3 regions of the Paenibacillus sp. FSL H8-0261 genome follow, and region 3 is predicted to be linked to each of the others. Evidence: riboswitches for the same ligand, from Rfam matches in the RefSeq annotation. Region 3 holds a riboswitch; each other region holds the start of a gene.
The links. Region 3 has a riboswitch for cyclic di-AMP ahead of MHI27_RS00545 (C40 family peptidase). Riboswitches for the same ligand answer to the same signal wherever they lie in the genome.
Positions count from the first base shown of each region.

Region 1: linked by a shared signal. The riboswitch ahead of MHI27_RS16595 (APC family permease) and the one ahead of MHI27_RS00545 (C40 family peptidase) in region 3 are both predicted to bind cyclic di-AMP.
Region 2: linked by a shared signal. The riboswitch ahead of MHI27_RS25830 (TrkH family potassium uptake protein) and the one ahead of MHI27_RS00545 (C40 family peptidase) in region 3 are both predicted to bind cyclic di-AMP.

Region 1 is NZ_CP150297.1:3,749,688-3,759,474, forward strand. Features, by position in the region: gene MHI27_RS16560 (ABC transporter ATP-binding protein) at 1-677, opposite strand, end outside; gene MHI27_RS16565 (hypothetical protein) at 891-1,226, shown strand; gene murB (UDP-N-acetylmuramate dehydrogenase) at 1,287-2,198, opposite strand; gene MHI27_RS16575 (ABC transporter ATP-binding protein) at 2,350-3,150, opposite strand; gene MHI27_RS16580 (FecCD family ABC transporter permease) at 3,226-4,260, opposite strand; gene MHI27_RS16585 (FecCD family ABC transporter permease) at 4,260-5,315, opposite strand; gene MHI27_RS16590 (ABC transporter substrate-binding protein) at 5,537-6,544, opposite strand; gene MHI27_RS16595 (APC family permease) at 6,747-8,564, opposite strand; cyclic di-AMP (ydaO/yuaA leader) riboswitch at 8,688-8,846, opposite strand; gene MHI27_RS16600 (disulfide oxidoreductase) at 9,044-9,508, opposite strand; gene MHI27_RS16605 (thioredoxin domain-containing protein) at 9,505-9,787, opposite strand, start outside.
Region 2 is NZ_CP150297.1:5,807,319-5,817,474, forward strand. Features, by position in the region: gene MHI27_RS25815 (succinate dehydrogenase cytochrome b558 subunit) at 1-414, opposite strand, end outside; gene MHI27_RS25820 (LysR family transcriptional regulator) at 816-1,718, shown strand; gene MHI27_RS25825 (TrkA family potassium uptake protein) at 1,791-2,459, opposite strand; gene MHI27_RS25830 (TrkH family potassium uptake protein) at 2,473-3,768, opposite strand; cyclic di-AMP (ydaO/yuaA leader) riboswitch at 3,905-4,084, opposite strand; gene MHI27_RS25835 (CPBP family intramembrane glutamic endopeptidase) at 4,399-6,084, shown strand; gene uvrC (excinuclease ABC subunit UvrC) at 6,191-8,143, opposite strand; gene trxA (thioredoxin) at 8,265-8,582, opposite strand; gene MHI27_RS25850 (YqzM family protein) at 8,941-9,096, shown strand; gene dnaI (primosomal protein DnaI) at 9,262-10,156, opposite strand, start outside.
Region 3 is NZ_CP150297.1:107,571-117,726, forward strand. Features, by position in the region: gene MHI27_RS00500 (sensor histidine kinase) at 1-1,340, shown strand, start outside; gene rluF (23S rRNA pseudouridine(2604) synthase RluF) at 1,330-2,031, shown strand; gene motB (flagellar motor protein MotB) at 2,131-2,949, opposite strand; gene motA (flagellar motor stator protein MotA) at 2,933-3,736, opposite strand; gene MHI27_RS00520 (hypothetical protein) at 3,943-4,236, shown strand; gene MHI27_RS00525 (4a-hydroxytetrahydrobiopterin dehydratase) at 4,464-4,751, shown strand; gene MHI27_RS00530 (cytochrome c) at 4,843-5,199, opposite strand; gene MHI27_RS00535 (GNAT family N-acetyltransferase) at 5,327-5,812, opposite strand; gene MHI27_RS00540 (C40 family peptidase) at 6,068-6,559, opposite strand; cyclic di-AMP (ydaO/yuaA leader) riboswitch at 6,565-6,706, opposite strand; gene MHI27_RS00545 (C40 family peptidase) at 7,066-7,494, opposite strand; cyclic di-AMP (ydaO/yuaA leader) riboswitch at 7,548-7,686, opposite strand; gene MHI27_RS00550 (hypothetical protein) at 7,901-8,731, opposite strand; gene MHI27_RS00555 (M1 family metallopeptidase) at 8,743-10,156, opposite strand, start outside.

The DNA.
Region 1 (9,787 bases), 3.2 Mb from region 3:
ACTTCAATTTCTGGTTTACCATAAATGGTCTTAAGTCTATGCGGTTCATCGAGTGCCACTAATGCACCAGCGTGCATGATGCCCACTCTAACGCTTAATTCCTCGGCTTCGTACATATCATGCGTCGTTAAGACAATGGTTGTGCCTTCTTCTTGAATTCTCTTGACGTGATTACGTATGAGTGAAGCTGAATTTGGATCTAACCCACTTGTAGGCTCATCTAAAAACAACACTTGAGGCTTATGTAATAATGCTCTGGCGATTAAAACACGCTGCTTCCAGCCTTTGGATAAGCTGCTTACTTTAGCTTTTTCCTTATCTAACAGCTGGAGGGTTTCCATGACTTCATTCACTCGATTTCCTGCTACCCTATACAGATCAGCGAACAGCTCCAGATTATTTCGAATAGAACTACGCATGTATAGGTTCGGAAGCTCGAAAACAACACCAATTTGAGCATGGATTTCTTTTTTATGACGTGAAATATTCATGCCATTAATTAAAATTTCTCCGCTTGTAGACTGAAGAAGCCCTGTCATCATGCGCATCGTTGTAGTCTTCCCTGCACCATTGGGACCTAGAAATCCAAAGACCTCACCTTTCTCCACCGTGAAAGTAATTCGATCAACTGCACACCTCTCCTGATAATATTTTGAGACCTCAGTTAGCTGAATCAATAACACTCCCCCCTTTTTAGAATAGTTAACTTTCTTCTATCCTTATTCTGGTTGTAGAGGATTATCTCTGTTGTTGCTATTCTGTAACATTCGCTATTCCTCAGTACCTTCCTTTGTTCAAATCCGCTCAGATGTGGCAAAAGTAAGGATTCAAATCCTAAGAAAAGGGTAACTTAAACATAATAATCTTCGAGGTAAGGGTGGGATCATCTAATGGAACAAAGTATACAGAAACTTATGGACTGGATTAACAGTCATGTGAATGAAACTATTGTAATTGAAAAGAAAGAGCTTCGTGATCTGGATAAAATTCATTTTAATCTAGAGGCTGTTGAGTTTCGGAGTGCGGAGGATGTTATCGATGATTATCTTGGGAGTGCATTAATATTAAAAGGATTTGGCAGCACTTTAAACGCCGATGGTGAGCTAGTATCGCTACCACACTCCACCTATGACTTAGCTATTGACGGGCTTCGGATTGAGGACATAAGTGATCGCAAGGCTGGAATAACTACTGAGAGAGCTAAATATACCCTTTCAGTGGATTAAGCCATATGTAATGACAGCAAAAGAGCCCACAGTAATCTGTGGGCTCTTTCTAATTAATAGTTACTCTTCCCCAATGATCTCCACTTCAGTTTCAAGCTCCACGCCGAATTTATCCTTCACAGTTTCTCTTACATGGTGAATTAGCCCAATGTAATCGCTGGCGGTTGCATTATCTGCATTTACAATAAACCCTGCATGCTTCTTGGATACCTCAGCACCACCAATTCTTGTTCCCTGCAAGCCACTCTCTTGAATTAACTGACCTGCAAACCGACCTGGAGGACGTTTAAAGACACTACCACAGGAAGGATACTCAAGCGGTTGCTTGGATTCACGCAGATAAGTAAGTTCATCCATTTTCGACTTGATAGCTAATGCATCACCAGAAGTCATAGCAAAATTGGCCTCAAGTACGATGTATTCACCGCTTGCGAACACGCTTTTTCTATAACCCCATTGCAGCTCATCCCCTTGCAGAGTCACTAATTGTCCGCTCTTAGTTATAGCCAGTGCACTATGCAGTACATCTTTAATTTCTCCGCCGTAAGCGCCTGCGTTCATGTATAACGCTCCACCAACCGTTCCTGGAATACCACAGGCGAACTCAAGACCCGTAAGCTCCATATCCAGCGCATATCTGGAAACATCAATAATCTTAGCGCCACACTCCGCATATAAGAGATTGTCTCGAATCCCCACATCCGTTAGTCCTGCCGTTTGCAGAACTATTCCACGCACACCTCCATCACGGATAATCACATTGGAGCCGTTCCCAAGCACCGTAAGGTTTATCCCATTCTGTTCCGCATATGTAACGATCTTTTGAATTTCCTCATAAGTAGCTGGTGCTGCCAAAATATCAGCTTTACCGCCCATTTTGGTATACACGTGATCTTTTAAGTTCTCATGACTCTTCACAATCCCTGCAGTCATTAGCTGCTCTAGGTCATTTTGAATTTTGTCAATATTCATGTTTCATGCTCCTTTAACCATGTATAAATGATGGTCCTTGATCTATTTTTAGTAGTGGTATCATGGATTTGTAGGCAACCACAACTGTAACAACGAACAGGCTCCCTTGTCAATGACGGGAGCCTGTTCGTTGTATGATTTTCAATTATGATTACACAGCTTTGTATGCAGCAAGCTCGTAAGGAAGGCACAGCGGCACACCGGTGCGTGGATCTGGAACAATATCTGCCTCAATTCCAAACACTTCCCGCAGTACATCTGGTGTCATAACTTCAGTAGGTGAGCCTTCACTAACCACAGTACCGGATTTAATAGCTACCATATGCTGTGCATAACGAGTAGCATGATTCAAATCATGCACGACCATGATAATGGTACGGCCTTCTTCCTCATTCAGCTTTTGCAGAAGCTGTAGAACTTCAAGCTGGTGAGCCATATCTAGAAATGTTGTTGGTTCGTCCAGGAATAGAATGTCAGTTTCTTGCGCCAATGCCATAGCGATCCAAGCGCGCTGACGTTGTCCTCCAGATAAGCGGTCAATCGGACGGTCATGGAAAGGCTCCATACCTGTAACAGTGATTGCGTTGGAGATAATGCTGCGATCCTCTGCTGTCATTGTGCCAAATCCTTTTTGATGCGGGAAACGGCCATAGCTGACAAGTTCAGAGACCGTTAGTCCGTCTGGAGCCGTTGGGTTTTGCGGTAAGATCGCAAGCTGACGAGCTACCTCTTTCGTTGAAAAGTTATGGATCGATTTGCCGTCCAGCATTACGCTGCCGCTCTTAGGCTTCATGATCCGGGCCATTGTTTTAAGAATTGTAGATTTTCCAGAACCGTTAGCGCCCACTAGTGCGGTTATTTTTCCCGTAGGGATAGTTAAGTTCAACCCTTTAACAATTGTAGCCTCTGCATACCCAATACTTAACTCTTCTGTGTTCAAACGTTCTGACATGTTAACAACTCCTTAAAAGTTTTATGGAGCGATGCTCCTAGAATGAACTACATAGTAAAACTCGCTTCGTACGCATTATGCTTTCGATTTGGCGAGTAAATATAAAAAGTAAGGTGCACCAATGATCGCAACCACGATGCCTGTTGGAACTTCTGCAGGCTGTAACACCCATCTGCCGATAGTATCAGCAGTAATCATAAGAAGCGCCCCTGTCAACGCACTAGCGGGCAATAATACCTGATGACGGGGTCCCACAAGCTTGCGGGCAAGATGTGGTGCAATTAGGCCGACAAAGCCAATTCCTCCACTTACAGCAACGCAGGAGCCGGCAAGCGCAACTGCTGTCACTAGAAGGAGAATACGCTCGTTCTCCACTCGCATTCCAAGTCCTACTGAAGTATGGTCCCCTAGATTCAATACATTAAGAATACGGGCTTTATAGAAGGCGAACGGTAACAGAATCGCTATCCAAGGTAGCAGAGCAAGGACGAATCTCCAATCGCCACCCCATATTTTCCCGGCGATCCAAGTCGCTACAAACTGATAATTATTAGGATCAAGCCGAAGTGCCAACACCAGCTGGCAAGCGTTAATTCCGGCAGCGACTGCAATCCCGATAAGGATCAACCTTGTTGGAGATAGACCATCTGCTTTTCTATAAGCAAGAATATAGATTAAAGCGGCGGTTAAGCTAGCCCCTCCAAGCGCTAAGAGCGGCAAGACAAATACCGGAGCTGCTGTTGTAGCCGGAAAAAACGAGATAAAAATGATTACCGCAAAACCAGCACCCGCACTTATGCCCAGCGTAGCCGGTTCGGCAAGTGCATTTCTTGCGAGACTTTGTAAAATACAGCCTGACACTGCAAAGCCCGCTCCAACCAACAATGAAATTACGATGCGAGGTAATCTGAAATCAAATAAAATAAGCTTTTGCTGATGAGTTCCATCACCCAGCAGTGTATGTAATACCTCCCGTGGGGATAGACGCATAAATCCTGTATTCATACTGACAATAAAAACAACAACGATCAATATGGCAAGGAGCGATAACACTGTAATAGCACGTGTACGGCGTTCATTATCATTGGGAGAAAGGGTTGTTCTGTGCATTACAGCTCCCCCTTCCGCTTACTCGCTAAGTAAATAAAGAAAGGTACACCGATGATGGCAATTAATGCGCCTAGCGGCGTCTCATAAGGGGCATTTATCATTCTAGCGGCGATATCCGCAAAGATGATCAATACGCTCCCAAGAACTGCCGAACAAGGAATGATCCAGCGATAATCCACTCCGACGAAATAACGTGTTACATGTGGAATAATTAGTCCTATAAAAGCAATCGGTCCAACCATTGAGACTGCACTTCCGGCAAGAACTACTACAACAATCATACATGCCAACTGTACTAATCTTGTCCGCTGCCCCAGACCAACTGCAACTTCTCTTCCTAAGCTGAGCAAGGTGACAGACCGCGCTAACATCATCGCTGCGATTAATGCCACGAACACCCAAGGGAAAATAATCTTGATCTGAGTCCAGCTTGCCCCACCCATTCCGCCAGCCAACCAGAAGGCTATATCCTGGGATAAGTTAAAAAGAATAGCTATGCCCTGACTAACAGCAACCAGTAGTGCACTAACCGCGGAACCTGCCAGCGTCAAACGTAAAGGGGTAAGGCCATTAAAAGATAGCGACCCGATTCCAAATACGATAAAAGACGCTATAGCAGCACCTATAAAACAAAACAACATAAGTGAAGTGAATGAGATCGAAGGTGCAAAAGCAAAAACTATGGCCAGCGCTACACCTGCTCCCGCATTCAAGCCTAACAGACCTGAATCCGCAAGAGGGTTCCTTGTCATCCCCTGCATGATTGCCCCTGCTACAGCGAAGCAAGCACCGACCAAAGCACCTGCTATCGCGCGTGGAAATCGCAGTTCTCTTATCACCTGATGTTTTTGTACATCTGGATTGAAATGAAATATTGCTTCCCATACCGTAGCTAGCCTGATATCTGCCGCACCCACTGAGACCGAAAGTGCCAGTCCAAAAGCAATGGCAGCGAGTCCAAACACTAGAATACCCATTGCAGCTGCCGGTCGGGTATGTAGAGCTTTTTGTGTATCATTTTTATTACGATGTGCGAAATCTGAGGGTGAAACCATGAGTCGTCTCCTTAATCGATAGTTACAATGGTCTATATGATAACAACAATCATTCTCATTATCGCAAAAAAAATTAGGTTGTACAATTGTAGGAGTTATTTTTCAGTAATACAGGAACGGTTTATAAAAAAATGGTGCAGATCTAAGTATCCTAAGATACTTGATCTGCACGCCCTTCCTCACCCAAATGATCAGTCTCATTCATGGTGAATTACGACTCTTTATTTCACAAAACTTTTTAACACATCGTCAATAATTTTGCCACCAGCGTTAGCACCACTGTATAGCCAACTGCTTGTTGAGCTCATTTCATGTACATTACCAGCTTTTACAGCCGGGATTCCTTCCCAAATTGCACTGTCCAGAATCTCCGAACCCTCAGTCTTATCACTATTTACAAGGATAATATGATCTGCTGTCAGCTCAGAAAGCTTCTCTAGCGAAATTGGATTCCAAGTAGCTCTTGTACCAACAGGAATTTCTGTTACTAAGTTAGGCAGCTTTACACCAAGGTCTGTATATAATACAGCACCACTGCTGCGGGTTTCGTCTACAATATAGAAGTTCTTTTGTACCAACCATAAAATCGCCACGGACTCATCTCCAATAGCTCCTTTAAGCTTTTCTTTCGCTGCAGCCGCCTTGTCTTCATAATCTTTAATGGCTTTCTCTGCTTCAGGGGTCTTGTTCAGAATTTCACCAATCTTGAGTAGCGATTTACGCCAATCTTGATTTAGCTTATCCCCAATCACATAAGTCGGTGCAATCTTATTCAGTTGGTCATAGATACCATTCTGTACAGATGACTCCGATGGGATGAGGATAAGATCCGGAGCGAAGCTGGTTACTGCCTCGAGCGGAAGATCGTAGCTGATCGTAGGAACTTCCTTCAATTCAGTGGACAGATAATCTTGAATACCATTAGTCACGGACCATTGCGCTACTGGAGTCACACCTAGAGTCACCAAAGCATCCTCCAAATAAGAACCCAATACACGTTGTGGATTAGCTGGAATCGTTACTTCATGTCCCATTGCATCCGTTAACGTCTTAGGAGCTGCAGGAGCTTCTGTAGCTTCAGCAGTAGGTGCCGTCGCTTGGTCTGTTCCTGCGTTTGAAGCGTTACCGGGATTATTATTACCGCAAGCGGATAAGAATAGCATCATCACCATTAATCCGATCATCGTTAATTTCATGCTTCCAAATCTTTTTCTGTTAAACAAAAACATTAAATACCCTCCTAGTGTGTACATCCTATGTTATTCAAAGGTGTTGACTACCTCAGTCTCACTTTTAAATGATATTGATTCTCATTCTCTATGTCAACATATAAATTTTAAATTTTGTGTATTTGCAATAATTTCCTTCTTAAAAATACAAAAAAAGGCTATATTCCGAACGTTCCGGATATAGCCTCTCCTTAATGATCCATTATTTATTCAAATGATATGGGACAGTCGCAACTACAACATCTTTTGAATTCATTAGATACGAACGGATTAAAAAGCTGGTCTGATTATGAAGTACAGCTTGCCACCAATGCTTAGTTATAAACTGTGGAATCAGAATCGTGATATGATCCGTCGCTGCGGTCTTCCACTCCACTGTATCAATAAATTTCACTAACGGACGAATAATACTGCGATATCTGGAACGAAGTACAATCAGGCGTACACCCGGATTCCATTCCTCCCACCGTTGCTCCATTTTTTGAATGTCCTCTTCATCAAAGCCAACATACACGGCTACAACATTATCCGTTAGAGACTTGGCATAGCTGATGGAATGTAGTACAGCACGTGTTACACCCGCAACAGGAACAACAACCGTACTGCCTTTAATCAAAGGTTTATCTGTACTCGGGCATATACGAAGCTGATCTGCAGTGTTCAAATAGTGCTTGTGAATCCGGTGGAACACGAACATTACAGCAGGTAAGAAAATGAAAGCCATCCATACGCTTGAGAATTTAGTGATGATAAAAATAAGCGTAATCGTCAATGTAGTCAGCATACCGATGGTATTTACAACAAATCTTTTTTTCCATCCCGCTGGTTTTGTTTTAAACCAATGAACCATCATTCCTAGCTGTGACAATGTGAAAGGAATGAATACACCAACCGCATAAAGTGGAATCAAGCTTTCTGTATTTCCGTGGAATGCAGCTACAAGCACAGCAGACAGAACACCTAGAAAAATAATACCATTAGAGAAACCTAGACGGTCTCCACGAACCATAAAAGCATGTGGCATATATTTATCTTTTGCAAACATAAATGCGAGCAGCGGGAACGCTGAGTAAGCTGTATTAGCTGCCAAGAACAAAATTACTGCTGTGATACCTTGAATGAAAAAATATAAGGTTCCGCGGCCAAAGGTCGATTCAGCGATCTGTGAAACAACCGTTGCCTTTTCATCAGGCACTATGCCGTACCAATACGCCAGTAGTGTGATACCTGTAAACATAAATCCAAGTATAACCCCCATAACCATTAAGGTCTTGGCTGCGTTCTTTTCAGCTGGTGCTTTAAAGTTTGGAATGGCATTAGATACAGCCTCTACACCCGTAAGTGCCGAACAGCCAGAACTGAAGGCTTTTAATAGTAGAAACAAACTAACATTAGAAACAGCAGAGCCAATTTCAGGGACATTCGCATGTACGCCACCTGCTGCATATTTAATAATACCGGAGATAATCAACACTACAATCGACACTACAAACAAATACACTGGGATTGCGATGAATGAAGCTGATTCTGTAACTCCGCGAAGATTAATCAAAGTAAGTAAAATAATAACTGATACTGCAATAAGAACGGTGTGATTATGAAGACTTGGAAAAGCCGATGTGATCGCATCCGTCCCTGCCGACGCACTAACAGCTACGGTCAGAATGTAATCCACTAACAAAGACCCTCCTGCTAAGAGCCCCGTCGGAACACCAAGATTACTCTTGGCAACGATGTAAGCTCCGCCTCCCTGAGGATAAGCGTAAATCGTCTGCCGATAGGATAAAATCAGGATGGCCAGCAGGCCCAATACGGCTAATGCAATTGGCAGGGAATACCAGATGGCAGTAAACCCCGCAGCCACCAGTACAATCAAAATTTGTTCCGTTCCGTAGGCTACAGACGAGAGCGCATCAGAAGACAGGACAGCCAGTGCTTTAACCTTGGATAACTTTTCATGATCGAGTTCGTTCGACTTCATCGGACGCCCGATCAATAGTCGTTTTACCTTGCTTACCATGGTGGATACAGTTCCTTTCTTTGGGAGCTGAAACGGAATTTCCGCGCGCTGTTTTCATTGGTGGATTTCATAAATGCAGACACTAAAAATAGCATACGGAAATGATCCGCATGCTATGCATGGTCATTATCCCACCTTTGCTTACGAGGTTAGCTGGCGGATTCGGGCTGTGGTTTAGCCCTACGGTATAAGTCTAATCGACCCATTCCGATTCACCCCATTGGCACATATGCCAAGTTTGGTTCCCCCGTTTTTCCTAAGAAAATTCAGCGCATATTCAACTTCTCACAAGGTCTAATATTAGTCTACAAAGTGTATACAGTAAAGCGTTGAAAAAAATGAAAAAAGAATGAAAAAACATCCAGTAAGCGCAAATACAGCGTCTTATTGGATGCTCTCTTTCATTCTCTTCAATTATCCCTCTGGATCGTGTTTTTAATCACTTTTCACATTTTTTCGGATCATTTAAAATTAAAAAATCAAAATCCTAAACTTTCCTCTGTATCTAACTCCATCACTTCTTCTTCCTTGCGTCCGTACCAAAGTAAAATGCTAATTAAAGCAAAAGCGATTAATGCAAGGAAAGGAATCGTAATGAATCCAAAAAAGTTCAAGTAATCCTTATTACAAGGAACACCAATTGTACAAGGAAGCACTTTACTTAACGCAGGAATCTTCTGCTCCGCATAATGATAGATCGAGATACTGCCACCAATCAAGCTTAGTGGAAGTACATATGGGATAATCCTTTTATCCCCTCGAAAGGTTGCAATTCCCAAGAGGAATAACTGAGGATACATAAAAATTCGCTGGAACCAGCAAAGCTTACAAGGTTCATATTTCAATACTTCGCTCAGATACAAGCTACCAGCAACAGCAACTAAAGAGACGAACCAGGCCAGATACAGGCAGTTACGCTTGCAAAAAGATAGGAACTTTGTCACTTTGCCTCCACAGCTTTTGCGGCGTCGTTAATCTCAGTTGAAATCGCTTCAATGTTAAATGGATCCGCAGTCATTACTCCATTGATATAAAGGGATGGTGTAGTCGTCACCCCAGCTTCACTAGCTAACTGCATACCCTTATTCAGCTCATCTGCATACGTACGATCCTTAATATCTTTACGAAGCAGTTCGTAATCGATAGCTAACTTCTCTTTCTCCGCAAGGCTTACTAAGAAATCTTCAGTCGCCCATTCTTCGCTCTCATCACCTTGCTGAGCA
Region 2 (10,156 bases), 1.2 Mb from region 3:
AGTCACGATATCATGCATCAGACCGCCCAGCTCTTCATGCTCAACACTACCAACTGCCACCTGAACCCGGGTTTGGAACAAATGCCAGACTATGAAGATAAAGGTAATAATTCCTGTAATGCGTTGCAGCGTATAACGCCAGTTTCTTTCAATGTTGAAACGGTTCAAGTTCGGCTTGGATTGATAGGCAATATACAGTCCATATACGCCATGGTACAGCAGAGGTAGCCATATACCGAACAATTCCAGGAAGAAGACAAGCGGCAGGCTATTCAGCCATATCACGCTGTCAGTGAAACCGGAAGCGCCACCCTCTACAGCCGCAAAATTCGTCATCATGTGCTCAATGAAGAAAGCTCCAAGCGGGATAACGCCTAGCAAGGAATGAATCTTTCTGGAATAAAATCCTTTCATACAAAGTAACCCCTTTCCGATTAAAACAGCGTTTTCATTATTGTGTATTCACCGCCGGAACTACATTTGACACAGGATAACGTAGAATATGTCATGACAAAACGTCTATATTTACCGCTATCCTTGGTTTTCCGGACTTTGTTTTCTTTTTCACAAAATGTGAATATCTTGTGTCACTTTTCATGTTACTCCTTTTTCCCTTATAAGGGAATTGCAATCTAATTATTAAACGTTATACAATAAACGCATAAGAATAGATTTTATATGATAATAATTCTCATTTAGAGAAACAACATTTTCCGACAAATCTTTTATTTCCTTATGGAGCAAGAAGTATTGTCTTCATGGCTATGAATTTCATCACTACTGTTTATAGATTGCACTACGAGAGGATCATAAATATGTTTGACGATTTAGATGTTTTTGCAGCGGTTGTGGAGCACTCCAGCTTGAATCGGGCCTCCCGCCAGCTCAATCTGTCCCAACCTGCCCTATCTCGTAAAATCTCCAAGCTGGAAGAACGACTGGGTGTCGCGCTATTTAATCGTTATGGCAAGCGTCTGGAGTTAACCGAGGTTGGGCGTCTTACTTATTCCTACGCACTTGAACAACGGCAGCAGCGCTCTAAATTTCTGGAGGCATTGTCAAAATACAAAGAAGGCGAGCCTAAGCTCGTCACCTTAGGGGCGTCACTTACCTCACTGCAGACCACTCTGCCTCCACTAGTTAACGCATATATGGAGAAATACCCAACTGCGGAGCTGAAGCTAATCACAGGCCGAACACATGAAATTGTCTCCTCTGTCAGTGAAGGAAAGTCAGATATAGGTCTGATCGCTTCCTCTATTCAAGAACCTGGACTGCGCTGTATTTCTCTGTTTGAGGATCAACTTCGACTGGTTGTTTCTGAGCATCATCCTCTGAATCAATCTACCAAGCTAACCATGGATGATCTGTCCCGACTGCCTATGATCCTGTTCTCCAAAGGCACCTGGTACCGACGTCTAACAGACGATCTGTTCCAGCGCTGTGGAATTGATCCAGACGTTCGGATGGAGATTGACTCCTTCGAAGCCATCGTGCGGCTGCTGCCGACAGTCAATGTGGCAGCGTTACTGCCCAAGTCTTATCTGCGTCCGCAGCTGTTAAACGGCGGTGGGCTGGTCTCTCTGCATATTAAGGAGCTGGAGCAGACTCAGCGAACTACCTGCCTGATTTACCGTGACGATGGGAGCCTGAGCACAGCGGCCCGCAGCCTCGTGCAGGTCACAGAAGAGATGTTTCTAACGGAACGAGAGAAATAGTACATACCTCTGCGTGCAGCCTTAATTAAAAAAAGCCCTCCGTCCCATGTAAAGGACGGAGGGCTTTTCTATTTAATCTTGGTTTACAACTTCATCCTCAAATCGATCAATACTTTCATTAGAACCAATGAGTACCATAACGTCGCCCTCACTCAAATGATCATGTGCCGTTGGAGCCACTATAATTCCACTTTCCCGGTTCAGGGCAACAATACTGCAGCCATATTTCGCTCTTGTATTTAAATCTGACAAGCTTTTCCCGTTCATGCAAGACGGAACGGTTAGCTCGACGATTTTATAATCCTTGGACAGTTCAATATAATCCAGCAAATTGGGTGTCACGAGCTGATGTGCTACACGAATGCCCATATCCCGCTCCGGAAAAATAACCCGGTCCACGCCCAGCCTGGACAACGCACGACCATGAAGGATCGAGATCGCCTTGGCTACCACTTGCTTGACTCCAATCTCTTTTAACAAAATCGCAGCCAGAATACTTCGTTCCATATTGTCACCAATCGCTACAATCCCACAGTCAAAGTTCCGTACGCCGAGCGAGCGCATAATTCCTTCATCTGTAGCATCAGCCACTACCGCATGCGTCAGGTGATCGCTCATTTCCTCCACACGCTCCTCATGGTGATCAATGCCGAGCACCTCGTAGCCCATTTCCATCAGCTCAAGTGCAAGGCTTGAGCCAAAGCGGCCTAACCCGATTACTACAAATTGCTGTGCTTTCATTTCGGATTAACTCCTATCCAATAATTATTTTACCTTCTGGGTGCTTATACAATGGTTTACCCTGTTTTGGTCCAAGCGCATACACTAATGTCAATGGACCTAGCCGCCCCGCAAACATCGTCAGACAGATCAGAATCTTGCCGAAGATAGACAGTTCAGGTGTCAGGCCCATGGTTAGTCCCACCGTGGCAAAAGCTGAGGTCGTCTCAAATAATATCGCTAAGAAATTACTATCCTCTGTTGTGGACAGTAACATCGACACCGTGAGGACCAATAGCAAAGCGAGTAATGTTAGCGTCAACGCTTTATAGATACGCTCCTGCGCCAACCGGTAACGGAACAGTACAACATCTTCACGTCCGCGCAGCATCGCGATTACTGCACCAATCATAATCGTAAAGGTTGTAGTCTTGACCCCGCCACCTGTTGATCCTGGAGATGCACCAATAAACATAAGAATAACCATAAAGAACTGTGAGGCTTGCCGCAGTCCGGCAATATCCACCGTATTGGCGCCAGCGGTTCGGGGCGATACGGACTGAAAGAATGCCGATAATATTTTGCCGCCGAAATTTAAATTCCCCAGTGTGCGCTGATTCGTAAATTCAAATATAAAAATAACCAAAGCGCCGATAAGAATAAGCCCTGCAGTGGTGGAGAGTACAACTTTGCTATGCAAAGATAATTTACGTTTGACACGAAACTCCACCAGATCCGACATGACAATAAAACCAATACCGCCAGAGACAATCAGAAACATCACCACGATGTTCACTAGCGGGTCATATACATAATCGGTTAAACTCCGGAAATCCCCGAAAATATCAAATCCAGCATTATTAAACATAGACACCGCATGAAATATTCCAAAATAAATGGCCTTTCCCAGTGGCATATCAAACGCCCAGCGTATGGACAGAAGCACCGCTGCACAGCCTTCGATGACCAAGGAATAAATAAGTACTCTCCGGATCAGTCGAACAATCCCCTCCATAGAGCCTTGGTTCATTGCTTCCTGAAGGATCAGTCTGTCCCGCAAGGAAATTTTGCGTTTCATCATCATGGCAAATAAGGTCGCCATTGTCATAAACCCTAAGCCACCAACCTGGATAAGCACCATAATTACGGTTTTCCCAAAAATGGTGAATGTCGTCCCGGTGTCCAGCACCACAAGTCCTGTCACACAGGTGGCCGATGTTGCAGTAAACAACGCATCAATAAAACTCACAACATTCCCACTGGTACTTGAAATGGGAAGCATAAGCAGCAAGGCTCCAATCAGAATGATCGATGCAAAACCAAGCACCATAATCTGAGGCGGAGAGAGCTTCAGGAACTTTGATTCAGAAACCCTGCGAAACTGTGAAGCCACTACGCTCACCCTCTTATCTAAATTTAAAGAATTCCAACAAAAAAAGCACTGGAAAACCAATGCTACCCTTGGTTCCTGCAGTAAATTAGCCTACGAGGTTAGCTGACGGATTCGGACTGTGCAGGCTGCCCTATTCGTTCCTAGAACGAAATTCACCCCTGATGAATAAAGACAACGCCTATGGCGTATACTCATCTTTTCATTACTTCTTATGGTTCCCCCGTTTTCACCTGAAATTCGGCTATATACAATTGCATACAAATTATATATGTTATTTCGATAAATCACAAAGACACTATTAATGGTGATTCATATGAAAAATGCGGTTTGGAGAGGATGTACCACTAAGAGTGCCTTTTCTCATCACTTTTCCGTGTTTTCCCTGCAATTGCATCGATTTTCATGAAAAATGAAGAAATAATCACCTTAAATTCATGGTATATATTCAGCTACCTATTCTATAATATCTCTATTACCCATAAAAAGAATATACGATGATTTTTGTAACTATCATGGCACTAATACTATAATGGAACATAACATTGTCAGTTTACAAGGAGGCGTTACATGAATCCCGTTGGCCAGCCCTTACAGCAACGTGCCCTCTCCAAGAGGCTCATCATCTCGGGCATTATCGGTCTTATTCTATTTATTATGTTTCAAATTGCTCCCTCGGTGCTAAATAGCCCTGCCGGGGAAGATACTACTGTCATCAGTAAGGCGGAAGCCCGCGACAAAGCCATATCATTCGCAGAACAAAAGCTGAACTACACCAAAGCACCAACCGATCAGTGGAATGTACTGTACGATACGGACTCTTCCTTTTATGGTTATATGTCCCGCGAGAAGCTTTTGGAGGACTATACAAAAAAGAAATTGGATCAACGATATCCTTTTGACATTTTCCGTGTAACACTTAGTCCTTCAGCGGAACAAGAGCCACTGATCTCTGTTGACCTCAATATGTATACTGGTGCAGTTGTCGCTTTCACACAAGGTGCAGAAGGATCAGGTACCGGATTACCAAACAATGTATCCACCAGTGCAAAAGAAGAGGACAAGGGTACTACCTTATCACTTGCACAAAAAGAAAATCTTGCCCGTCCCTGGCTTCAGGAATGGGATGTAAATCCCGCCAAGCTACAAATTGAATCGAATACGGGAAACTACGGGCTCGTGTATACAGATCGTTCCGTTCAGATCGGCGAATCCTTACTACACTATTATTTCGATTTCACTGGCGAACAGGTATCCAGCTTTAAAGCAGGATTCACCGCTCCAGCCTGGCATACCACCTATGTAAAGGACCAGACCTCTCTCGCGGAAAAGTTTACTTTATTCGGCTACGGTTTGCCTACTTTAGCTTTAGGAATTCTGGCACTCATCTACAGCATACTTAGAAGAGAACATACCTCCTTTAAGCGTGGAATATTCCTAAGCTCAGCTTATTTTGTAATCATGATGATCAGCACCTATAATATGCTCCCTGAATCCTCAGGCGAAGGACTCGAGGCTCAGATAACTTCCGTCATAATGTTCATCATTTATGCCTTATATAGCCTCCTAATGTCTTCCCTGCTCTATTTTTCTTTAGTTGGAGGGGACGGCCTATGGAAAAAAGAAGAGGGGATGAACCCATGGCCTCGTGCTAAAGAGCCTGGCTATGGAAAATATGTTCTGGATAGTATCCGGGCTGGATACGTCTGGGCATTCGTGCTGCTAGGGGTGCAGACCCTTATGTTCATCGTATTATCACTTACCTTGCAGAACTGGTCCACTACTGACGCTACTCAATCTCCTTACAACATGAGATATGCTTGGCTGCTGCCCATCGTTGCATGGCTCGCTGGTTTATCCGAGGAAGCCATTTATCGTTTTTTCGGAATTCCTATGTTGAAAAAAGTATTCCGAAGCACGTTCATTGCTTGCCTGATCACCACGCTGGTTTGGGCGTTTGGCCATACGCTGTATCCGATCTACCCCATCAGTTCCCGTCCTATTGAGCTGACCGTGATCGGTTTGCTCTTTAGCTATATATTCCTTCGTTACGGCTTTATTGCCGTCATGTTCAGTCACGTCGTGTTTGACAGCATTCTGATGGGCGCTACGCTGATCTTTATGAAGGAAAGCGTGAATGTAGGGGCTGGTATCTTCGCGATTATCATGCCGTTCATAGTCGCCTACATCGTCTATCGGTTTAATCCACCGCAAAAATCAGAACCTAAGCCGGTTGAACCTACATCTGTAATTTAAAGAAGTAACGGGTGGATAACCTATAATTAAAAAAGGTGTCACAGCAGAAAACTGCTGTGACACCTTTTTTATATTTACGTATACATCATTCCAGTATTTCGAATGCCTATGTCGCTGGCTCTTCATCCTTGAGCGCCTCAAGAATTTGACTAGCCAGCTTTTCGCCAATAGAAAGTGATTTAAAATCCTCTATGGAGGCTTCTTTAATTTTCTTTAGTGATCCGAAATGCTTAAGCAGCGCCTTGCGCCGCTTCTCGCCTATACCTGGTATGGAGTCCAGTTTAGAAGTAACCATGGACTTCCCACGTTGTTCACGGTGGAAGGTGATGGCGAATCTATGCACCTCATCCTGAATCCGTTGCAACAGATAAAATTCCTGACTATCCCGAGCCAAAGCGACAGGTTCTGGCGGATCTCCAACCAAAAGCTGAGCCGTCTTATGCTTATCATCCTTAACGAGACCACAGACCGGAATGAATAACCCCAGCTCGTTCTCCAGAATATCAATAGCTGAGGATATCTGCCCTTTACCACCATCGACTACGATAAGATCTGGTATCGGCAGGTTCTCTTTCAGCACCCGTTCATACCGCCGCCGGATGACCTCGCGCATCGTTCCATAATCATCCGCACCCACCACCGTACGAACCTTATATTTACGATACTCTTTTCGTGCGGGCTTGCCATCAATGAAGACAACCATCGCAGAAACCGGATTAGTCCCTTGAATATTCGAGTTATCGAACGCCTCGATCCGGCTTAAGCGTTCGAGCCCCAAGCTCTCGCCTAAGCTCATTGCAGCACCAGAGGTACGTACTTCATCTCGTTCAATAAGCCGGAACTTCTCGTCGATTGCGACTGTAGCATTTTGGCAGGCCATACCGACCATCTGCTTCTTGAGGCCACGCTGTGGAACTAGCACTTTGGTGCCGAGCCACTCCTGTAGAATAGAGGCGCCACCTGCAGCATCAACGACACCTGCTGCTGATGCTTCCGCAGCGGCCATTTCACGGGCCTCAACTTCTTCAGGCGATTCGGGGGTATCTTCCCCCTTTTGTAGATCTTCTTCGGCTGGAGCAGCAATGACAATCGCCGGTTTAGCTTCTTTATCAACCACTGCTTCCTCGTCAAGCACATCCGGCAGAAGAATCTCCTGCGGCAGAGCAGGATTATCACTGTAATACTGCGTCACATAAGACATAAAGTCACTGTAGGCTTCCCCATAGAACGGAAAGACAGAGGAGTGGCGCTGAATCATCTTCCCTTGTCTCATGTACAGAATCTGTACACACATCCATCCCTTGTCTACCGCATAACCAAATACGTCACGATCCTTAGTATCTGTGGTGTTAATCTTTTGTTTCTCCATCAATGCATCAATATGGATAATCTGATCCCGCAGTTCCTTCGCCCGTTCAAAATATAATTCCTCAGCAGCTTCCTGCATCTTCTGCTGTAGATCCTTCTTAACCGCATCATGACCTCCGCTCAGAAAAGCAGCGATATCTTGCGTAATCTGCTCATACTCGGATTTCTGCACTTCCTTCTCACACGGCGCCAAGCATTGGCCCATGTGATAGTAAAGACAGACTTCCTTTGGCATTACGCCACATTTACGGAGCGGATACATACGATCGAGGAGCTTTTTCGTTTGCTGTGCAGCATAACCATTAGGATAAGGGCCGAAATATTTTGCTTTATCTTTAATCACCCGGCGTGTGACTTCAAGCCGAGGGTGAGTTTCATTCGTTATTTTGATATAAGGAAATGTCTTATCGTCCTTCAGAAGTACGTTATAACGCGGCATATGCTTCTTAATCAGATTGCACTCGAGAATGAGCGCTTCCATGTTACTGGACGTAACAATATATTCGAAATCTGCAATATTAGCGACAAGCCGCTGAGTTTTACCATTATGACTGCCTGTAAAATAAGAGCGAACCCGGTTCTTAAGCACCTTCGCCTTACCCACATAAATAATGGTGCCTTCTTCATTCTTCATCAGATAGCACCCGGGCAGGTCGGGTAATAGAGCCAGTTTGTTGCGGATATTGTCCAAAATGATCCCCTCCAGCTAAATTGGACCCATAATTAATTGGCATTCAGCACACAAAACGCCTCCGGAATGAACCGAAGGCGCTGAGCGGCAGGGCCGAGGCCCGAACAGTAGCATTTAACAATTATTGATGTTTAGCTACGATATTTTTCAGGGATTCTTTGGAGTTCAATCCCACAACTTTATCTACCGGTTGACCGTCTTTGAAGAAGATCAGGGTTGGGATACTCATCACGCCAAAACGGGAAGCCGTTTCCGGATTCTCATCCACATTCAATTTTGCAATCTTCACGCTGTCTCCCAGTTCTGCGGACAATTCGTCCAAGATTGGAGCAATCATCTTACAAGGACCACACCAAGGAGCCCAGAAGTCTACTACTACAGTACCTTGACCTTCCACTTCGTTACTGAAGGTTTGGTCAGACACGTTCACGATAGCCATGATATTGTTCCTCCTCTAAAGTTTTACGAAACATTACTCCACTCTAAACCAAAGCTTAGTTTATGGAAGCTGCTCCGAAAATATAAGTTAATAAATTGTTTCATGTAATATGATAACCAAATTACCACTTACCGACACAATTCCAGTATAACATATCTTTAAGGGATATGTTATATATCACATACAATTATATTGCCCTCAAACTAATTTTATTTACGTTACTCTTTTCTTTACAATCTCCCCAGCCTTTCGGTATACTCTAAGAAAGCGCATTAAATGTCAATGACTTATTTCATAATGGTCAACTCAATTTGCATCTTAACAATACAGGCATTGTCCCTGTAAGGAGGCAGAAGCTATGGATGTCAACGCGCAAGCACGGGACCCACGAGAACATATCAACGAAGAACCCCGCAATGATCTAGGCGATTTAATGAATGGATTTTTCGGAATGACTGCATTTATGACCGTTGTCTTTTTCGGCATGGTTATCATTAAGTTCATTTCGGAGTAAGGGAATCATCGCAATATAAACAGAGGCCGTCTCAAAAGTAGTGAATGCTACTTAGGGGGCGGCTTCTGTTTTTGAGAGTAAATAAGAAAAAACAGAGAGCAACGATCCTCCAATAAAAGGAGAATCGCTGCTCTTTTGAATGTTACGGTTATGAATATTTCAAGTTTATCTAATCGTCCCTCGTTGATTCTCCCCATGCAGTGGAATGACATCCACAAAAGGAGCAATACGATCCATCAAACGTTGGCCTTTATAAATCTCCTCGCCATCCTTGCTTGTAAAGCTAAGATGTTTCTCCAATCCATCGAGCGGATAATTCGAGGTATAGAAGGTTGGCTTACGGTTCATCCGATAATTCAGAATCGCACCAAGCACATGATCACGCGCCCATGGATTCAAGTTCTCCGCACCAATATCATCAAAAATAAGTAAATCGCAGTTTTTCAACGTATCTACGGTTTCCTTCATCTTCTGGCCGTCCATCATGATCGACTTCAAATCCTCGATAAAATCTGGCATATATACGATAACTCCAGTATAGCCGGCAACAGCAAGCTCATGAAGCAAGTAACACATCAGAAATGTTTTGCCTGTTCCGAAAGTCCCATGTAGATAAATCCCGCGCGAGGTCAGACCCTCTTCTTTAACGCTCGTGATATAATCAAATATTTTATTAACAGCAGAGACCCGGCGTGGATCCTTGCCCATAATATCTATTTCATCATAACCGCCATTGAGCACACGCTCGTCCACATAAAAGCTACGGATACGTTTGCGGATGCTATCCTGATTATCCTGTGCCACTTTAAGCCGGCATGCCGTCTTGCGCTCATATAAGTCCGCCGAACCATTCACGCTCTCGACCGTAAGTTTGCTAAAGTGACCAGGGAAATCATTCGGACATTTCTCTAGACCCGGACAGTTCGCACAGTGGCGGCTTTCCTCTACATATTGATACAGGCGGCTCATATGAAGCCGCAGTCGCGAATCATCTAACTCAGGATGTTCAGACTGTAATGCCTTCACAAGCGGATGATTGAATAACTCCTGTTCAAGATCG
Region 3 (10,156 bases):
ATAATCTGACAACTTCACTGTTATTACTTACATTATTCTTGTTATGTAGTTACATACTGTCTGGATTTGTTACTCGTCCTATTCAGGCGATACTTGCCAAAGTAAACGATGTAGCCAAAGGGAAATTCGAGCCTCCACTTAAGGTAACTAGCCGGGATGAGTTAGGGCAACTGGCACTACGAATCAACGCTATGACGGCTCATCTCATGCAGCGCACTAATCGACTCAAACAGACACTGGAAGAGAACCGAGCGGTTAAGGAGCATTTGGAATCGGTCATTAATGGAACCTCTGATGCGATACATACCATCGATATGGACGGCCGAATTACTAGTACGAACAGAGCCTTCGAAGAGCTGTATGGATGGAGTGCCAAAGAGGTGCTAGGGAATAAGCCTTACCTTGTGCCTGCGACAGCGCTTAAGCAGGAGGAAGAGCGGCTTGATGCGTTAAAGAGTGGTGCCGTTCTACCACCAATTGAAACGGTAAGACTTAAACGTGATGGAACAATTGTTGAAGTTAGTGTTAGTACCTCAGTGATTCGTGATGAAGACGGGTATCCACATTCCTTTATTCACGTCTCACGTGATATGACAGAACGTAACCGAATGGAGGAACTGCTTAGACGCTCTGAGAAGCTGACTACAGTTGGCCAATTAGCCGCGGGAGTAGCTCATGAGATTCGTAATCCTCTTACGACGCTAAAAGGATTTCTGCAGCTTCAACAAGAAAAGCAGATTTTGGTCCCCCTCCATATTGAACTGATGTTGTCCGAGCTCGAGCGGATTAATCTGATCGTAAGTGAATTTTTGATTTTGGCCAAGCCTCAAGCTGTTCATTTCCAGGAAAAAGATGTGCGGGATATCCTTGGTGATGTGGTTTCTCTATTAGACAGTCAAGCTCATTTGTTTGGGATTCAGTTTAGTGCGACATTCTCTGAATATCCATCCACCGTACATTGTGAAGTGAACCAGCTAAAGCAGGTGTTTATTAACATCGTCAAAAATGCTATTGAAGCTATGCCTGATGGTGGTGTGATTTCAATGGAGTTAAGAAATACCTTGGATTCTGTCTTCATTCTTATTTCAGATCAAGGCGAAGGAATTCCTAAGGATATGCTGCCTAAGCTGGGTGAGCCCTTCTTCACCAATAAGGAGTCGGGAACAGGCTTAGGGCTAATGATTAGCCAACGTATTATTCAGGCTCATAAGGGTCATTTGGAAATACAAAGTGAAGTGGGTCAAGGGACAACTGTTATGATCAAGCTGCCTGCAGCTGGTACGGATAGCCCTTGGCTTAATATTAAGGATGAACGGAGTGAAGGACAACGTGAGAATTAATAAATTCATCAGTGAGACAGGGTACTGTTCACGCCGTGAAGCAGATAAGCTGGTGGAAGGTGGTAGAGTTACGATCAACGGACAACCTGCTGTGCTTGGCAGTCAGGCCGTTCCAGGCGATGATGTGAGAATAGATGGTGTTGCGCTTGAAACATCAAGCCAGACGGTTTACATTGCGTTAAACAAGCCAGTGGGTATCACTTCAACTACAGAGCAGCATATTAAGGGGAATATTGTTGACTTTGTAGGTCATCATGAGCGAATCTTCCCCATTGGGCGACTCGATAAGGATTCAGAAGGATTGATTTTGCTTACCAACGATGGGGACATCGTTAACAAGATTTTACGGTCCGAAGGTCGGCATGAAAAAGAGTATGTTGTTACTGTAGACAGACCGATTACGCCATCATTTATTACCGGCATGTCCAGTGGCGTAAAGATATTAGGTGAGAAGACGCTACCTTGTGAGGTCACTCGTATTACAGAGCGTGTATTCCGTATTATTTTGACGGAGGGTAAGAATCGTCAGATCCGCCGTATGTGCAGCGCTTTTGGCTACGAGGTTAGAAAGCTTCAACGCATTCGGATTATGAATATTCGTCTAGGGGCATTACAAACAGGAGAATGGCGTGAGCTGTCTGCTGAAGAGAAGCAAGAACTTGGAGCTACACTGAACTACGAACTTCTATAACTTAGAAAAGCCTAGATTTGAATACAATGTATCAAAAAAGAGCTGTTCCATCGGTCTAAGACCTTGGGACAGCTCTTTATGTTTGTAATAGGATAACCATTATTCATCGGAAGGAGCAATACCTGAGAACTCTTTGGTTTCTTGATATTTACGAATAATGGATACTTCAACCCGGCGGTTCTTACTTCGTCCAACAGCTGTTGTATTTTCAGAAATGGGGTGGTATTCCCCGTATCCAATCGCACTAAATTTCCGTGGATTCAGGTTCGTATTTGTTAGCAAGATCTTCATGAACTGAAGGGCGCGATCGGCGCTCAGGTCCCAGTTGGAAGAATAGTCGCTATTAGAGATAGGGATATTATCGGTATGTCCTTGCACGACTACATCATAATCCGGGAATTGCTGCAGCATGGTTGAGATGGACTTTGCTAATTGTCGAGAATCATCTTTAACTACTGCCTGTCCGGATGCGAACAACGCGTTATCACTTATCGTAATCATAAGCTGGGATTGATTGAGCTTAGTACTGAGTAGATCGGTAAGGCCGTTCTTGCTGATATATTGATCAAACTGCTTCTTAAGCTTCTCTAAATCCTCTTGTTCCTTTTGCCGCAGCTTAGCCATTTCTGTTTGTTCATTTTTCTTGGTTACTGATTTATCCATTTGATCATTTTTTCCTAAATCCTCTTGACTCTTAGATGGCATTGCCGCCCGCTCTTCAAGAACACCTGTACCGCCATTAAGAGCAGAACTGAAGGCTTGACTCATCTCTTCGAATTTTTTGGCATCCGTTGCACTCATAGAATACATTACGATGAACAAGGCTACCAGAAGGGTCATAAGATCAGAATAAGGCAGTAGCCACGATTCATCGGCGTGTTCTTCATGCTCTTCGTGTCGTCTAGTCTTTTTGCTCACCCGATCCACTCTCCTTCTCATCATTTAACTTAGCTCGTTCCGAAGGTGTCAGGAAGACAGCAAGCTTCTGATTGATGGCAATAGTGGATACACCGGATTGTATGGACAAAAGACCTTCGACCATCATCATTCGAACTTCAATTTCACGTTTGGAAAGTCGTTTCAGCTTATTGGCGATAGGATGCCATAATACGTAACCTGTAAAGATACCGAGTAGTGTTGCGATGAAGGCAGCCCCGATTGCTGCAGCCAATTTGTTCATATCACTCATATCAGCCAGAGCGGCGATAAGTCCGATAACGGCCCCGAGTACGCCAAGTGTAGGAGCATACATACCTGCTTGTGAGAAAATGAGTGCGCCTGCTTTATGTCTATCCTCTGTGGCGTGGATGTCCTCCATGAGAACATCGCGGACAAAATCCTGATCATTTCCATCAATAATCATCCGCATGCCATTTCTGAGGAAGTTATCTTCTATTTCATCGACTTTCGACTCAAGAGCCAGCAGACCTTCACGCCGTGTAATAGAAGCCCACTCCATGAACATAGTAATTAATTCGGATTTACTGATTAATTTCTTTTTGACAAAAATCATTTTAAACAGACTTGGAATCTTCTTGACCTCCGAGAACGGAAAGGCCATAAAGATGGAAGCTGCCGTACCCACTAAGATAATAACGTAAGCAGCAGGTGTGGCTAAAGCGTGAAGAGGAGCGTGCTTGAGGATCATACCCCAAATAACTGCAACTAGACCAAAAATTAAACCAAGTATTGTTGAAATTTCCATTATGCACCTCGTCCATGAGATTATAAGATGTGTTCCGACAAAGCCGCGTATATCATCCTTGAAACAGCGGCAAGGCACTCTGTTCGAAACCGAATAACGTATATTCTTATTTATCGACATCATTCCGTTTTTTGTGAAGTCATTTTTTCGGCTATAATGGATAAGGTAAGTAATTATTCATCTGTGGAGAAAACGGAGTGATACATGTGGGTGTAAAGCATGGTAGAGATTACGGTGAAATCCTAACGGATTTGACTGAGGCTGTCGGAAGAATTTCCGATGGGTACTTATTTTTTGAAATGGATCCGGAAGAGTGGCAAGAATTGCCGCAGGAATCCAAGATGGAGGTATGGGAGGCACTGGCTGAGGATCTTTTCTTCGCGCTGGGTAATGAACCTATGATTGAGGTGGGGAGCGGCGTTATCATTTACGATAAGGACACGCACCGCATTAATATTTTAGTCGGAGAAGAGGATTTAGCCTCTGTTGTTTTGATTTAAGAAGAGGGGGCGCGGGGCGTAATTTGCCCGTAGTTAGTAGCCCGTGTTAAAATTGGTGTAGCCGAGTTATAATCGCTGGGATTCTTGAATACATTTAATCGAAAATATTGCCTTTATCCTGGCACATCCCTTGGACCTCAGAAGCTAAGGGATGTTTTGTTTAACGAATAAGACGAGTAAAGGGACCTGCGGATTTTACTGCAATTTTTAGTAAGGGAGGAAACGAATTGTTATTTACCGAAGAAGAACTGCGTGAGCAGATCAGCAAGCTGGAAGGTTGGAAGCTGGAAGAGAATACCATGGTGCGAAAATATATGTTCAGCCAATATATGAAGGGTATTGCTTTCGTTGATGAAGTAGCCACCATTTCAGAAGCCTTTGATCACCATCCACATATTACAATTGATTATAAGATAGTGACTTTACGACTGAAATCAAATGAGGAAGACGGTATTACAGCTCTAGATATTCGAGAGGCACATGAATTTAATGAAGCCTTTGAGAAAAATCGTTAGTGTCGCCCAAACTCATAAATAAACGCCCGTGCGCAGATAGTGAACTATCTTCTGGCACGGGCGTTTTTAGTTGCTTAGGTAGTAGTTACTGTTACTTTTTCTCTGAGAGCCAGAGGGCGACGTTTGCAATCTCCTCAGGGGCTAGCTTTTCTTTAAAGGAAGGCATTTGACCTCGTCCTTTAGTGACGATACTGTAGATTCCTTCAGCATCATGCTGACTACCTTCATTTTGAAGGCTAGGTCCAACTCCACCTTGAAGCTGATCGCCGTGACAGGTGATACAGCTGGCTTTCACGGTTGCTTCCGCTTTTGCTGCATCCAATTGAACTTCCGGCATCGTGGGCTTATTCTGTTCAGCTACCTCTTCTTTACCTGGAAGTGTAAACATAAGTACTACCGCAAAGGCACAGGCGGCAAAAAACAAACCGCTCATGATCCATTTCTGCATCCCAGTTCGTCCCTTCTATGTAAGCTGCTCCCTACATTATAGCTCAAGGTGAAGCGTTATCATAGGGTTTGTGACAAAAAAATGAACGATAATGCCATCAAATCATTGAAAAATATGGAATTTAATATTATTTATCATAGACCATGCAATAAAAAGGTTTGTTTCCTGTGGGGGTTAGGCGTTCATACGTATCGGTAATCGTAAATCCACACTTTTGGTAAGTTCGGATCGCCCGCTGGTTCCAGGTCAATACCTCTAGATCAATCTCACGCTCAGGATAACGAAGCAAGGCTGCTTGCACGATTGCATCCATGAATATTTTTCCTAGACCTTGACCGCATAGATCAGGGCGCATACCAATCCCCAAGCGAACAACCCCTTCCATTGGAAACAACTGCGCGAATCCACACAAAATCCCTTGCCCATTTAATATGGAGACATATTGCTCATTCCGTAGCTGAGGGTCACCGAACTCGATTCCAAGAGCCTGCATTTGCTCCCACGGCATCCAGCCGTAAATATTATAAGGGGCAGTGTAATCCCAGTTGCAAATCTCTTCCGCGTGACTGGTCTCCATAGTCGCTACATGAAAAGTAACAGAGGGATTTATCATAAGGTCAAGGACCTCCTTTCACGGGGGAACTTTAAATGTCTTATATTTCTAGCTTAAAATACTTATGGTCCTTATAAGGACATCGAAGGCGTTTATGCTTGTAACTAATTATATACAAAAAGAGGCATGGTCGACTCAGAAATTTATGAGGATTATTGTTTTACAAATTCTGAGAGGGGTAAATACTAAATAAGACAAAAAACAAGCTCTTCCCCAAGAATCAACATCTTGGAAAAGAGCCTATGTACGATTTACTTATTGAACATCATCATTATCTTCTGTCTCAGAAGCAACAGAATGATAAGCATCCGTGCTCATAATTCGTTTAGCACCGATGTAGCGTTTCACGTAGTAGCTATCACTCAGGGAGCTAATCGTTACACCGCGTGAGGAAGATGCGTGTGCAAACTTGCCTTCACCGACATAAATACCAACATGGGAGACACCCTTACCACTTGTATTGAAGAATACAAGATCTCCAGATCTTAAATCATCTTGGGAGATAGCAGTACCCATTTGATACTGGGAACCTGATTGGTGTGGTAGGTTTATACCAATTTTATCAAATACATACATTGTAAATCCGGAGCAATCAAATCCATTTGTGGAGATGCCGCCGGATACGTACTTAGTTCCGATGGTCTTGTCGATCACTTTATCCATTTTGGAATCCGCGAAAGCGCTTCCTGCTCCGATGGTGAAAATAATGGAAAAGCTAAGTACTGCTGCTGCTAGCTTCTTCTTCAAAAGTTTATACCCCTTCCGGATGCCTACGAGGTTAGCTTAAGGGTTCGGTTGAAGGTCCCCTATGACCCCTCTAAAAATGGAGGTCAATTCACCCAAAGTTGGTTCCCCCGTTTTCCTAATAGTTAGGAAACTCGGCTGATACTGTTGATTAGGAATAGCTTGTAATCAATACATGACAAAACCTTTGTAAATAACAACTTAATGATTACAAAAATGTTACTAAAATCTTACTGCAGTTATTGTAACAAACAGAGTGCCGCTTGGCAATCGTTTTTAACATAATCATGCAGAAAAATTCGTTTTTTTAAAGACAAAATGCATATGTAAGCGATAATATTAAACTAATTTTTATATTTATTGAAATTTTTATCAAATAAAAGTGTTTAAAGTCCGTTCTAGAGGTGTAAAGAATATAATAAGGCAAAAGAAAACCTGGATTCGATTAAGTCAATAATCAAACCCAGGTCTATATAATGTAATTATGAGGTTATAGTTGTGGGGAAGTATTAATCGTAGGCTATAGCTTGATATGAGGAAGTACTCATTACTCTTTTAGCACCAACGTAGCGATTGGCCCAGTAGGACTGGCTAAGTGAAGTTATGGTCACGCCATATGAAGATGATGATTGTGCGAATTTTCCGTTTCCAACATAAATGCCGACATGGGATACGCCGTTGCCCAATGTGTTAAAGAAAACTAGGTCACCTGAACGCAATTTGCTTTTGGCTACAGGAGTTCCGACATTATATTGAGCTTTTGAAGTACGGGGCAAAGAAAGACCCACCTTCTTGAATACATACGTAGTAAATCCAGAACAGTCAAACCCGGCAGTGCTAGTGCCTCCGGTTTTATAGGTAACTCCAATTGTCTTTGAAATAACACTGTCCATCTTAGAATCTGCAAAGGCACTTCCTCCACCAATAGAGAACGCCATCACAAGTCCTAGCGCCGCAGCGACGCATGCTTTTCTTAAATTCTTCAAAAAAATTGTACCCCTTCCAATGCCTGTGAGGTTAGCTTAAGGATTCGGTAGAAGGTTCCCCTATGATCACTGCAAAGCGAGATCAATTCACCCAAAATATGGTTCCCCCACTTCCCGGTGCAAGGAATTCGGCGTTTTATGCACCAGATAGTGACTTATCGACATGACTACGACAAATACATGAAGTTATGTAGAAATCGTTTCAAATGATTACAAACTTGTTACCAATGGAACAGGACTTATTGTAACAAAGTCTTTACGATTTTGCAAATCCTCATAATTTGTCTATAACGCGAAAGAGTCCCAGCTCCTGATTCAGGAACCGGGACTCTTATATTATGTTCTGTAATGCTTCAAATTATTGTGGAAATGCTTTACTGTGCCATAGATGATATTGAGCTGAAATTCCCCACATTTTGAAGAGTGTTGAGGGCAGTGATGAAAGTTGACGAATAAGAAGTGCTGGTAGGCCAGGATAGAAGATACCCGTTATTCCGCACACTAGCAAAAGGATCAGGCCTGCTGCACCAAGTACGATTGAAATTCCTATTGCCGGAATCAGTGACTTCAAGCAAATGAATAAGGAGGAGAATATCCCCGTGCCGCTGGTATAACCAAACTGCATATATAGAAGGAACAGGCGCACGATAAAGATGTATATAAGCCATGCCAATACGTATGGAACTAGATGAAGTAACAAAGAGTAGTTCAGAAAGGAGGACAAGAATAGCCCGTACATTTTTGGAGCAAGCCAGTATAACGGAAGTAGAGCCAGCACCCATTCGATTAGACTGAAGATAAACACTGGAAATCCATAAAGCTTCATACCGGGAAAAAAGAACAGGCCACGCTCTCCTTTTCGCTCCTGATGGAGTTCATGCAGTAATCCTGCCCTTATGAAGGGGGAGAGTAGCAGTCGTAAGACAACAAGCCCTAGGAACATCCATAACCAAGTACGTATCGCAGGATCTGTGTTCAAGCTGAACTGCCCTTCGACATAATAGAGTAGTCTGCCCATTCCGCTGCCTCCAGCGTCTTTATCTGGATAACGTAGTAGAATTGGAACGATAGCAGATCGGATGAAGCCGTACATAAAGTAGCCCCAGAGCAGTCGGTAGATGAAGAGCAGAATCAGAATATAAAATTGCTCCTTCATGCTTTGCCAGCCGCGGGTTATCGATGTTCTCACAATCATTCACCTCACCAGACAAGAGTTCCGAGCACGGTTTCAACTAGTTTAGTTACACTTAATGTCCAGCGGGAGAGCGTTTTGGGCTCTATTTCCGCCAGTCTGAAGTTATTAAGATGTTTGTTTTCTAACAGAATGGTATGCTCAGGATCAACCTCAGCAGAGAGCAGAAGCTTATCGCTTAACAATTGGAAGGTAGTCTCTGCTCCTTCACCGCTCCAGACCCGCTCTGTAGCAGAGCCATCGGCGAATGTGAATTTAATGGGAACGTCAACGTAATGGCTCCCTTTGTTTGTAATCTTTACTATGGATTCATAGCTCTGAGCATCGCTGTTGCCATTCTTTTTAATCGTAATCGTATCTACTGAGAAATCAGGAGCACCACCACCATAAATATAATCTTGGAAATAAGGCTGCCATGATTTTTTGGTTACCTTCTCAATGACTTTTTGAAAATCAGACGTAGTGGGGTGCTGGAAACGGAATTTGCGTGCGTAAGTGGACATGATGCTGTTCATTGCCTTAGTGCCTACTTGGCGTTCAATATCCTTAAGTACTAGCTTTCCACGAATATACACATTCCGGCTATAGGATTCTGCCCCGGCATATTTCCATGTTTCTAAATTTAGCGGCTCTGATTTGGTCACCAAGCTGGACTGAAGAGGGAGATTCGTTTTGATGCCATATTCTTGCTCCATGAGTCTGTCTTCAGCATAAGAAGTGAAGCTTTCATCTAGCCAAGCCTCTTCGAATTCATTGCTGGCTACCATGCCGTAAAAGTATTGATGGCCAATTTCATGAACGACGGTTCTTTCAAGTGAGGTGTCAGGAGAAGAGTCTGTGGCTCCAAACGCTGTAATGAGTGTTGGATACTCCATTCCTCCAGCCCCATTCCCCTCCTTAGGCGGAACGATAATAGACAGAGTCGAGTAGGGATAAGGACCATACCATTTGCTGAAGTAGGTCAGAGCTGCCTTAGCGGCCTGAAGGTATCGTTCCTTTAAGTCTTTGTGTAATGGATCGAGATACACCTTAATCCGTACACCAGGCACTTCTGGCGTAGAGAAGGCTTCTTCCGCTACTGTAAAATCAGGGGATGCCGCCCACGCAAAGTCATGGACATCGTCAGCGTAGAACTGATATATTTTCTGATCTTGCTTTAGCTTGGCATTCTTCACAGGAAATCCGGTCGCAGCTACCGTGTAGTCGGAAGGAACCGCAATCGTTACATTAAAGATGCCAAAATCGCTGTAAAATTCAGAGGTGCCGTGGTACTGATGCAAATCCCAGCCTTCCTCCTTAACCCCGCGTGTGCCCATAGGCTCGTATACACTAAGTTTAGGGAACCATTGCCCAGCCATCACGAAATTGCCTGATGCGCCCATACGGGCAAATATTTTGGGGAGCTGGACCTCGTACTGGAGT